3 regions of the Parageobacillus sp. NEAU-HV-2 genome follow, and region 1 is predicted to be linked to each of the others. Evidence: predicted binding sites of a transcription regulator. Region 1 holds the regulator's gene; each other region holds the start of a gene.
What was found. Region 1 encodes Rex, which represses fermentation and respiration genes when NADH is low (regulators of the CRP and FNR family bind a similar motif). Its sites were predicted from a motif close to TTGTGAAATATTTCACAA; they were not measured.
Positions count from the first base shown of each region.

Region 1 (3,164 bases):
GGCATCGAACCGGGCTCGGAAAACACGAGACGAATTGTCGAAATCATTCAAGTCACCCCGATATTGATCATCGTTACTTCCATTATCGGCCCGATTTTAGAAGAAATTATTTTTCGCAAAATTATTTTCGGGACGCTATATCAAAAATACAACTTCTTCATTGCCGCGCTCATCAGTTCGCTATTATTTTCGGTAGTCCATATGGAATTGGAGCATCTGCTTTTATATGCGGCAATGGGTTTTACGTTTGCCTTTCTTTATGCGAAAACGGGGCGCATTTTCGTTCCGATATTCGCTCATGTTACGATGAATACGTTCGTAGTCTTGGTGCAAACATTGTTTGCTGATGAAATTGAAAAAATGATGCGGCAGGCAGAACATATACAACTCATTATTGGGGGCTTTTAATACAATGAGAAGGACACCATTGCAATTCGCTTTTGCCTATTTTCTGATGGGAGTACTATTTACTTACTTGTCCATTCAAAGTGCAAAAGATACGATTTGGAACTTTTTCACCATCTTCCTTGCCATCCTGGCTACGCTTGATTTTGGAGCAGCCATACGTCTCTTCGCATTCCACTTTCGCAATAAACCTCCCGTTTGATATCACGGGAGGTTTTCTTGTTCCTGTTGCGCCAATAATACTTTGCGGTAAGCCATTTTGGAGATCCAAATGCTTGCTTCATATAAAATCGAAAGCGGAATCATCACAATCACTTGTGATAATACATCCGGCGGCGTAATGGCCGCAGCTAAAATCAGCAAGGCCAAATAAGCGTATTTTCGTACTTTGCTCAATAACATCGGTGTAATCAAACCAAGTCTTGTTAAAAACATCACAACTACCGGCAGCTGAAAGACAATGCCAAACGGCAAGACGAGCTGAAGCAAAAATTCGAAATATTCATTAATACCGATGACTTGATGAATACCGAGGCGTTCCGCCAAATTTTGCATAAAACGAACGACAAACGGAAATAAGACAAAATACGCAAAACTAACGCCTGCTAAAAAGAGAAAAATCGAAAGCGGAATATAGCTTAACGTCACTTTTCGCTCTTTTTCATATAACCCTGGGCTGACAAACGCCCAAATTTGATAAAGCAAAACCGGGGCAGTAAGAATAAAGGCGATGACAAAGGCAAACTGAAAGTAAATTTTGATCGGGTCTGTCAAACGAAATGCATTCATCGTCAATTCTTTTGCTTCATCCGTATGCTGCAAATATAAAATGATCGGTTCGACAAAAAAGAAGCTCCCTATCAAGGCAATGCCAAAAAAAACAAGAACAATGATAAGCCGTTTTCGCAACTCTCCTAGGTGCTCATACACCGACATTTCTTTATCATTCATGTCTCAACCATCCTAACTCATCATTGGTCGGCTTTTTTTTCATCTTCATCGGCTAATCCTTTCGTCGCATCCTTAAACTCGCGGAGCGATTGACCGAGCGACTTGCCCAATTCCGGAAGTTTTTTTGTTCCAAACAATAATAAAATGACAAGCACGATTAATAAATATTTCATGTTTTATTCTCTCCTTTATTCAAGCGGATAGTTTTTCAAAAAATAAACGAGCGACTGCAATTCGACCGCTAAGTCGATATGGTGGACGCGAATATGCTTCGGTACGTTCAAGCGCGCCGGCGTAAAATTTAAAATCCCTTTAATTCCTTTTTGGACAAGACGGTCGGTAATCCATTGGGCGACATGGGCAGGCACCGTTAAAATCGCTACTGGAATTCCCTCGTGAAGACGGTCTTCTAATTCATCCAAATGATAGACGGGCACCCCGCCGACTTCTGTACCGACTTTCCTTTCATCTACGTCAAATGCCATCACAATTTTCGTATTATTGTTTTTCGAGAAATTATAGTTTAAAAATGCGGTGCCTAAGTTCCCGACTCCAAATAACGCAACTTCCGTTATCTCGTCTTGATCGAGCGTTTTCCGGAAAAATGACAACAAATAGTTGACATTATATCCGTATCCCTTTTTGCCAAGCGCGCCAAAATAAGAAAAATCGCGGCGGATCGTCGCAGGATCGACTTTAACCGCCTCGCTCAGCTCGGCAGAAGAAACGCGTTGTTTTCCGGAAGCGTGTAAATTTTTTAAAAAACGATAGTATAACGGCAAACGTTTGGCCGTTGCTTGCGGAATTTTTGGCTGTTCATTGCTCATCGATAAATCCCCCAGCACTTCTCTTTTTGCGTTGATAATGTCCTGACTTTCCACCCATTTTCTCTACTAAATAGGTTGGGCCAATCACCATTCCTTTATCAAGCGCCTTGCACATATCATATACTGTCAGCGCACATACAGAGGCGGCCGTTAGCGCTTCCATCTCTACCCCTGTGCTTCCTTTTGTTTTCACTGTTACGGTAATCAACAATTGATACAACGCTTTTTCTTCTTCGACATGCCAGGCAAACTGAATGTCGACACCTTTTAGCATAAGCGGATGGCACATCGGAATGAGATCGGCTGTTTTTTTCGCCGCCATAATGCCCGCCACTTGCGCAACGGCAAGCACATCCCCTTTTTCGATCGTCTTGTTTGTCATTTTTTCATAAATTTCCTTATTGACGGTCACACTTGTTTGCGCGGTCGCCATGCGGACCGTATCCTCTTTGTCCGTAATATCGACCATTTTTGCTCGGCCTTGTTCATTGAAATGGGTAAATGTTGACAACGTAATCTCCTCCACTTATAAACTATACACTATTTTTCGTCATCTGTCTTTTATCGTTTTATTGCGATAGGAAAGTAACTTACGCTACACTATTATTGTTAAACGCGAGGTGAAAAACAATGATCATTTTACAAGTGAATCAACTGACAAAATATTTTGGCGCTGACCTTATTTTATCGAATATAAAATTAGAAATACAATCCAAAGACCGAATTGCGCTCGTCGGAAGAAACGGAGCAGGAAAATCGACGCTATTAAAGATCATTGCCGGTGAAATGTCTTACGATAGCGGAGAGATTATGAAACCAAAAGAAGTAACGATCGGCTATCTCGCTCAGGACAGCGGTCTTCACTCTTCGTTGTCGATTTGGGAAGAAATGATGACAGTATTCGCCCCATTAAAGGCCATGGAAAAGCAATTGCGCGCGCTGGAAATGCAAATGGGCGATCCTGATTTGCTCGCAGATGCA
Region 1 covers NZ_JBXUJJ010000023.1:5,064-8,227, forward strand. Annotated here, with positions in the region: gene AC1WMD_RS18515 (CPBP family intramembrane glutamic endopeptidase) at 1-408, shown strand, start outside; gene AC1WMD_RS18520 (YdiK family protein) at 455-607, shown strand; gene tatC (twin-arginine translocase subunit TatC) at 610-1,356, opposite strand; gene AC1WMD_RS18530 (twin-arginine translocase TatA/TatE family subunit) at 1,377-1,529, opposite strand; gene AC1WMD_RS18535 (redox-sensing transcriptional repressor Rex) at 1,545-2,183, opposite strand; gene moaC (cyclic pyranopterin monophosphate synthase MoaC) at 2,173-2,694, opposite strand; gene AC1WMD_RS18545 (ABC-F family ATP-binding cassette domain-containing protein) at 2,814-3,164, shown strand, end outside.

Region 2 (3,164 bases), on a different contig from region 1:
AAGAATCGTGAATATCAGCGTGTACATCATGATGGAAAATAATATGGTCCCTGCAGAAACATTTGGTGATACAGCGTCAGCTGTCGTCATCAATCCAAATACCGTCCATGGCTGACGGCCCACTTCGGTCATGACCCATCCGAAAGTGTTTGCCAAAAACGGAAATGAAATAGCAGGAACAAGGGTTTTCAAGAACCTACTGCTTTGCAGAAGGCGTCCCTTTTTCCACAGATAAAGACCAATCATCGATAATAATATCATCGCCATGCCAAAGCCAACCATTAAACGGAAGCTCCAATACGTCGTTTTGACTGGAGGGATATAATTCGTACCTTCGCCAACGATTCGATCGTATTTTTTCGCATATTCGGCTTGGAGAGTTTTCATTCCTTTTAAACTGCCTTCAAATTTAGAATAAGATAAATAGCTTAATGCATAAGGAATATTTAGTTCAAACTTATTTTTTTGATTCTTTGTATCAATCAAGGCAAATGCTGACCATGGAGCAGGATCGGGCGTATCTTCCCAAATGCCCTCTGCAGCTGCCATCTTCATCGGCTGTGTTTTCACAAGATATTGTGCCTGTGCATGTCCGCTGAAGGCAGTACCCAAACTGCCGATGAAACCAATGATTAAGGCGATATTCATGGATTTCTTGTAAAATTGAATATGTTTCTTTTTTAATAAGTTATAGGCACTAACACCAGCAACGAAGAACGCTCCGGTACATAATGCACCTGTGATGACATGCGGAAACTCCACCCACAATTGTCCATTCGTTATAAGCGCAAGAAAATCAACCATTTCTGCCCTGCCATTTCTAATTTCATAACCAACAGGCACTTGCATGAAGGAGTTTGCTGTTAAAATCCAAAAACCGGAAAGCATAGTTCCAATCGATACAAGCCAAATGCTTGCCAAGTGCACCTTTTTAGGCAACCGATCCCAGCCAAAAATCCAAAGGCCGATAAAAGTAGATTCCATAAAAAAGGCAAGCAATGCTTCAATGGCGAGGGGTGCCCCGAAGACGTCACCGACAAATCTAGAATAATCCGACCAGTTCATCCCAAATTGGAATTCTTGAATAATTCCTGTTACAACCCCTACGGCAAAGTTAATCAGGAACAAATGTCCCCAGAATTTCGCCATTTTTTTATAAATCTCATTTTTCTTCACTACGTATAACGTTTGCATCAAAGCGATAATAAATGCTAGGCCAATGGTAAGCGGCACAAAGAAGAAGTGGTAGATTGTAGTCAAAGCGAATTGTATCCTTGCCAACATTACTGGATCCATGGCATTTCCTCCTTTAAGTATTCCCCAGAATTTGACCTGTGTTAATATCATGTTCATATTTTCACATAGATGACTATATGTTCAAAATTTCACATAACTATGCACCTTAACCCATGGTATTTCCTCCTTTAGGAATTTGATCAGAACACGACCTGGGGTGATATCAATTCATAAATTCACGAAATTAAACATTATTAACATGGGAAACGTGAAAAATGTACAAAAAATGGTCACCTTCTGAGTGGCGAAAACAGCTTTATTGAACGAGAAACTTACTAATACTATAACAAAAAAACGATCATAAATTCTTTGATAGTTTGACAAATATGTTACAAAATTACGGCGAAATTCGTAAAAGATCTTAATTGCATGTAAGATCATGATCACCATGTTTAGATTAATATGAAAAAAACAACGCCCTTAGAGACGTTGTTTTCCTTTCTTATATATTTTCATCGGAAAGTTCACTCAGGCACATTTAATCGTAACACCTTCACCATCTCGCCTGCATTCATCTCTTTCCGGTCTGCGGGAATAACAAACAAGCAATCCGTATCCCGTATAGATGACAAAACGTTCGACTGATCGATTCCAGCCGATCGGACGTAAATTTTTCCGTCTTTTACTTCGCTCTTTCCGCGTACAATGCGATAAAACGAGTCCTTTTTTTTGTAGTCCTCAGCGAGAAATGCTGAAAACGAAGGGAGATAAAAATCAGGTTTTCCTTGCATCCCCCAAATAACTGGACGAACGAACAGCTCAAACCCAACGAAACACGCTCCAGGGTTCCCCGAAAGAGCAAACAAAAATTTATCCTTCCAAACTCCGACAGTCGTCGGGCTGCCAGGACGCATTGCCACTTTGTTAAACAACATCTTACCGTCCCACTGTTCAAAAATGTCGACCAAAATGTCGTAATCCCCGACGGAAGCCCCGCCGGTTGTAATGACGAGATCGACTTTTTCCATTGCATCGAGAATCATTGATTTAGCGAGTCCAACGTCATCCGGCACCTTCTCGAGGAGAACAGGAATCCCACCGGCATTTAACACCTGAGCGGCGACCATGTAGCTGTTGCTGTTACGAATTTTTCCAGGTTCGAGCGGCTCACTTACGTCAAGCAGTTCCGACCCTGTGGCAAAAATAGCAACTGTCGGCCGGCGTGAAACAGTGACTGTATCGTAACCGAAGGCAGCGAGGAGGGCGGCTTCCCCGGGATTGATCTTGCGCCCTTTTTCGAGGATTAACGTACCTTTAGCCATTTCCAGTCCAACGGGAATGACATTTTCATTAGGGGTCGTCTCCTTTTTAACCACCGTATACGTTTGACCATTTTTTTGCATCTGTTCCGTCAATTCAATCATGACGACAGAGTCGGCACCTTCTGGCATCATCGCGCCGGTCATAATGCGCGCAGCCGTATTCGCTGTCAGTTTCTTTGTCGGAACAGCACCACACGGGATCGATTCAATGACTTGCAGAGTAACTGGACATTCGTCAGAGGCCCCTTTTGTATCAGTCGACCGGACGGCAAACCCGTCCATCATCGACCGGCGGAAGTGAGGAAAGTCGTGCGTCGCTACCACATTTTCACCGAGGTATCGGCCAATGCTTTCCGTCAGCTTCACTTTTTCTGTACCAAGCGGACGAATCCACGGTTCCAGACGCTTTTGCGCATCCCAAACGTCCACAATTTCTCGCTGAAATCTCATCTTTCGTCTCCCTCTTTCTGTAAACTTAAGAAAGGCATGCCCTAATGAACGTCCTTCCCTTTTATAAGGGCAAGTGCGTGGGAAAGGACAGGTTGAACGACATCAAAACATTCTTGTACCCCTTTCGGATTTCCCGGAAAGTTTACGATAAGTGTT
Region 2 covers NZ_JBXUJJ010000006.1:127,477-130,640, reverse strand. Annotated here, with positions in the region: gene AC1WMD_RS11660 (cytochrome ubiquinol oxidase subunit I) at 1-1,296, opposite strand, end outside; gene AC1WMD_RS11655 (molybdopterin molybdotransferase MoeA) at 1,761-3,008, opposite strand; gene AC1WMD_RS11650 (MogA/MoaB family molybdenum cofactor biosynthesis protein) at 3,050-3,164, opposite strand, start outside.
Region 2: the regulator Rex is predicted to act here: its motif matches at 1,374-1,391, upstream of AC1WMD_RS11660 (cytochrome ubiquinol oxidase subunit I).

Region 3 (3,164 bases), on a different contig from region 1:
ATTAGAACGAATTTCATTGTACAAAATTTTAAGTAAGCGGGCAAATCGTTCCTACAAATTGCCAAAATAAATTCCCTTGTTGTAAAGTATACTAAAACATAACAAGACAAATTATGATATTGAAATTTTAAAAATATTATTAATATTATAATAATAATAAAAACAAGAACTATTTACCATATAAATACATTTACAAATAATCATAAATTATGTACTATATTTACTGTAAGCGTTTTTATTTTAAACATTTTTAATATAATTTTATTTTTTTTGTAAAAAACACCTTTGTCCTAACGGATGGGAGGAAACAAGAATGCAAACCTCAAAAAATGAACAAAAACTGCATCGCGGACTAGAGGAGCGACATATTTCGCTGATGTCCCTTGGGGCTGCGATTGGGGTCGGGCTATTTCTCGGCTCTGCGTCTTCCATCAAATTAGCGGGACCGGCGATTTTACTGGCATACGCGGTAAGTGGGGCGATTATGTTCTTTATTATGCGCGCGCTCGGGGAAATGGCCGTGGAAAACCCGGTTGCCGGCTCATTCAGCCGCTATGCACACGACTATTTAGGCCCGCTTGCCGGTTATTTAACCGGGTGGAACTATTGGTTTTTATGGGTCGTTACTTGTATCGCGGAAATTACAGCAGTCGGCATTTATATGCAATTTTGGTTTCCTGATACACCAAGATGGTTGTGGGCGCTAGCCGCTTTAATCTTGATGACATTGATCAATTTCCTTGCGGTCAAAGCATATGGGGAATTAGAGTTTTGGTTTGCGCTTATTAAAATTGTCACCATTGTATTTATGATTGTCGTCGGCCTTGGCATGATTCTGTTCGGAATCGGCAATGGCGGAATCGCCACCGGCATCAGCAACCTTTGGGAACATGGCGGATTTTTCCCGAACGGCATTACCGGTGTATTAATGTCTTTGCAAATGGTGATGTTCGCCTACTTAGGAATTGAAATGCTCGGCGTTACGGCCGGCGAAGTGAAAAATCCGGAAAAATCGCTGACCAAGGCGGTCAATAGCGTATTTTGGCGCATTTTAATTTTCTACGTGGGCGCATTGTTTGTCATCATGTCCATTTACCCTTGGAACGAAATCGGCGAAAAAGGAAGCCCGTTTGTTTTAACGTTTGAAAAAATCGGCATTCACGCCGCCGCGGGAATCATCAACTTTGTTGTTTTAACAGCTGCTTTGTCTTCCTGCAACAGTGGAATTTTCAGTACAAGCCGCATGCTCTTTAACTTGGCTGAGCAAAAGGAAGCACCATCTTCCTTCGCTAAACTGACAAATCGCGGAATTCCGGGCGTGGCCCTCATCGTCACGGCGTTAGCGATGTTAGTCGGTGTGTATTTAAACTTCGTTTCCGAAAAAGTTTTCCAATGGGTGACCAGTGTCGCCACATTCGGTGCGATTTGGACATGGGCGATTATTTTGCTGGCGCAATTGCAGTTCCGCAAACGATTAAGTCCAGAAAAACAACAACAATTAAAATATAAAATGCCGCTTTACCCTTATAGCTCTTATATTTCTCTCGCCTTCCTCATCGGAGTCACCGCTTTAATGGGCTACTTCAAGGATACAAGAATCGCGCTCTACATCGGACCAGCCTGGCTCATCTTGCTCGTTGCCGTCTATTATGCAAAAGGCATGCATAAGCGTCATGCCCGCGCTTCTGAGAAAAAACAAGTCAGCTAACCAACCGTCTCCATCCCTTTTATAGGGATGGAGATTTTTATTTTTCACATCCTTCTTTATGTTCATTGGTTGTCATTCTTCTTTTTACGATCTGTTATACCTCTTATCATCATTCAATTAATATTGCTCAATATTTCACAAACTATTCAATAATAGATGGTTATAGGCATCAAAAAATGTAGTATTGTGTAGATGAAAGCTGTTATATATATTTTTATCAATCTGTTATATTTACAGACGATTGGGAGGGGATCTGTTATGAAACAAGCTACTGCTGTATTAGACCCGTGGCGAAATTTTAAAGGGTCAAAATGGAAAAAGTCCATTGACGTCCGTGACTTTATTTTAAACAATGTAACCGTTTATTATGGGGATGAGTCATTTCTAGAAGGGCCTACAGAAGCAACGAAGAAACTATGGGAACAAGTGATGGAATTATCGAAGCAAGAACGCGAAAAAGGCGGCGTTCTCGATATGGATACATCCATTGTTTCCACCATCACTTCCCACGGACCAGGTTATTTAAACAAAGACTTGGAAAAAATCGTTGGTTTTCAAACAGATAAACCGTTTAAGCGCTCATTAATGCCGTTCGGCGGCATCCGCATGGCGCAACAATCATGTGAAGCATACGGCTATAAAGTAAGCGACGAAATAAAAAAAATTTTTACGGAATACCGCAAAACACATAATCAAGGTGTATTTGACGTTTACACCGAAGAGATGAAATTAGCGCGCAAAGCGGGAATCATCACCGGTCTTCCAGATGCGTACGGACGCGGCCGCATTATTGGCGACTATCGCCGCGTAGCATTATACGGTGTCGATCGTCTTATTGAAGAAAAACAAAAGGATTTGAAAAATACCGGCGCAAGAATGATGACGGAAGACATTATCCGTCTTCGCGAGGAAATTGCTGAACAAATTCGCGCGTTAAACGAATTGAAACAAATGGCATTAAGCTACGGTTACGACATTTCCAGACCAGCGCGAAACGCACACGAAGCATTCCAATGGCTCTATTTCGCTTATCTTGCCGCTATTAAAGAACAAAACGGCGCAGCGATGAGCTTAGGACGTGTTTCTACCTTCTTAGATATTTATATCGAACGCGACCTACAAGAAGGTACGCTAACAGAAAAAGAAGCGCAAGAACTTGTCGACCATTTTGTGATGAAATTGCGCCTTGTCAAATTCGCAAGAACACCGGAATATAACGAACTATTTAGCGGTGACCCAACATGGGTAACAGAATCGATCGGCGGAATGGCGATCGATGGTCGTCCGTTAGTAACGAAAAACTCGTTCCGCTTCCTTCATACGTTAGATAACTTAGGACCTGCGCCAGAACCAAACTTAACGGTACTGTGGTCAAAACAATTACCGGAAGCGTTCAAAGAATATTGCGCGAAAATGTCGATAAAAACAAGCTCGATTCAATATGAAAACGACGACT
Region 3 covers NZ_JBXUJJ010000007.1:67,157-70,320, reverse strand. Annotated here, with positions in the region: gene AC1WMD_RS12335 (amino acid permease) at 314-1,708, shown strand; gene pflB (formate C-acetyltransferase) at 1,967-3,164, shown strand, end outside.
Region 3: the regulator Rex is predicted to act here: its motif matches at 1,832-1,849, upstream of pflB (formate C-acetyltransferase).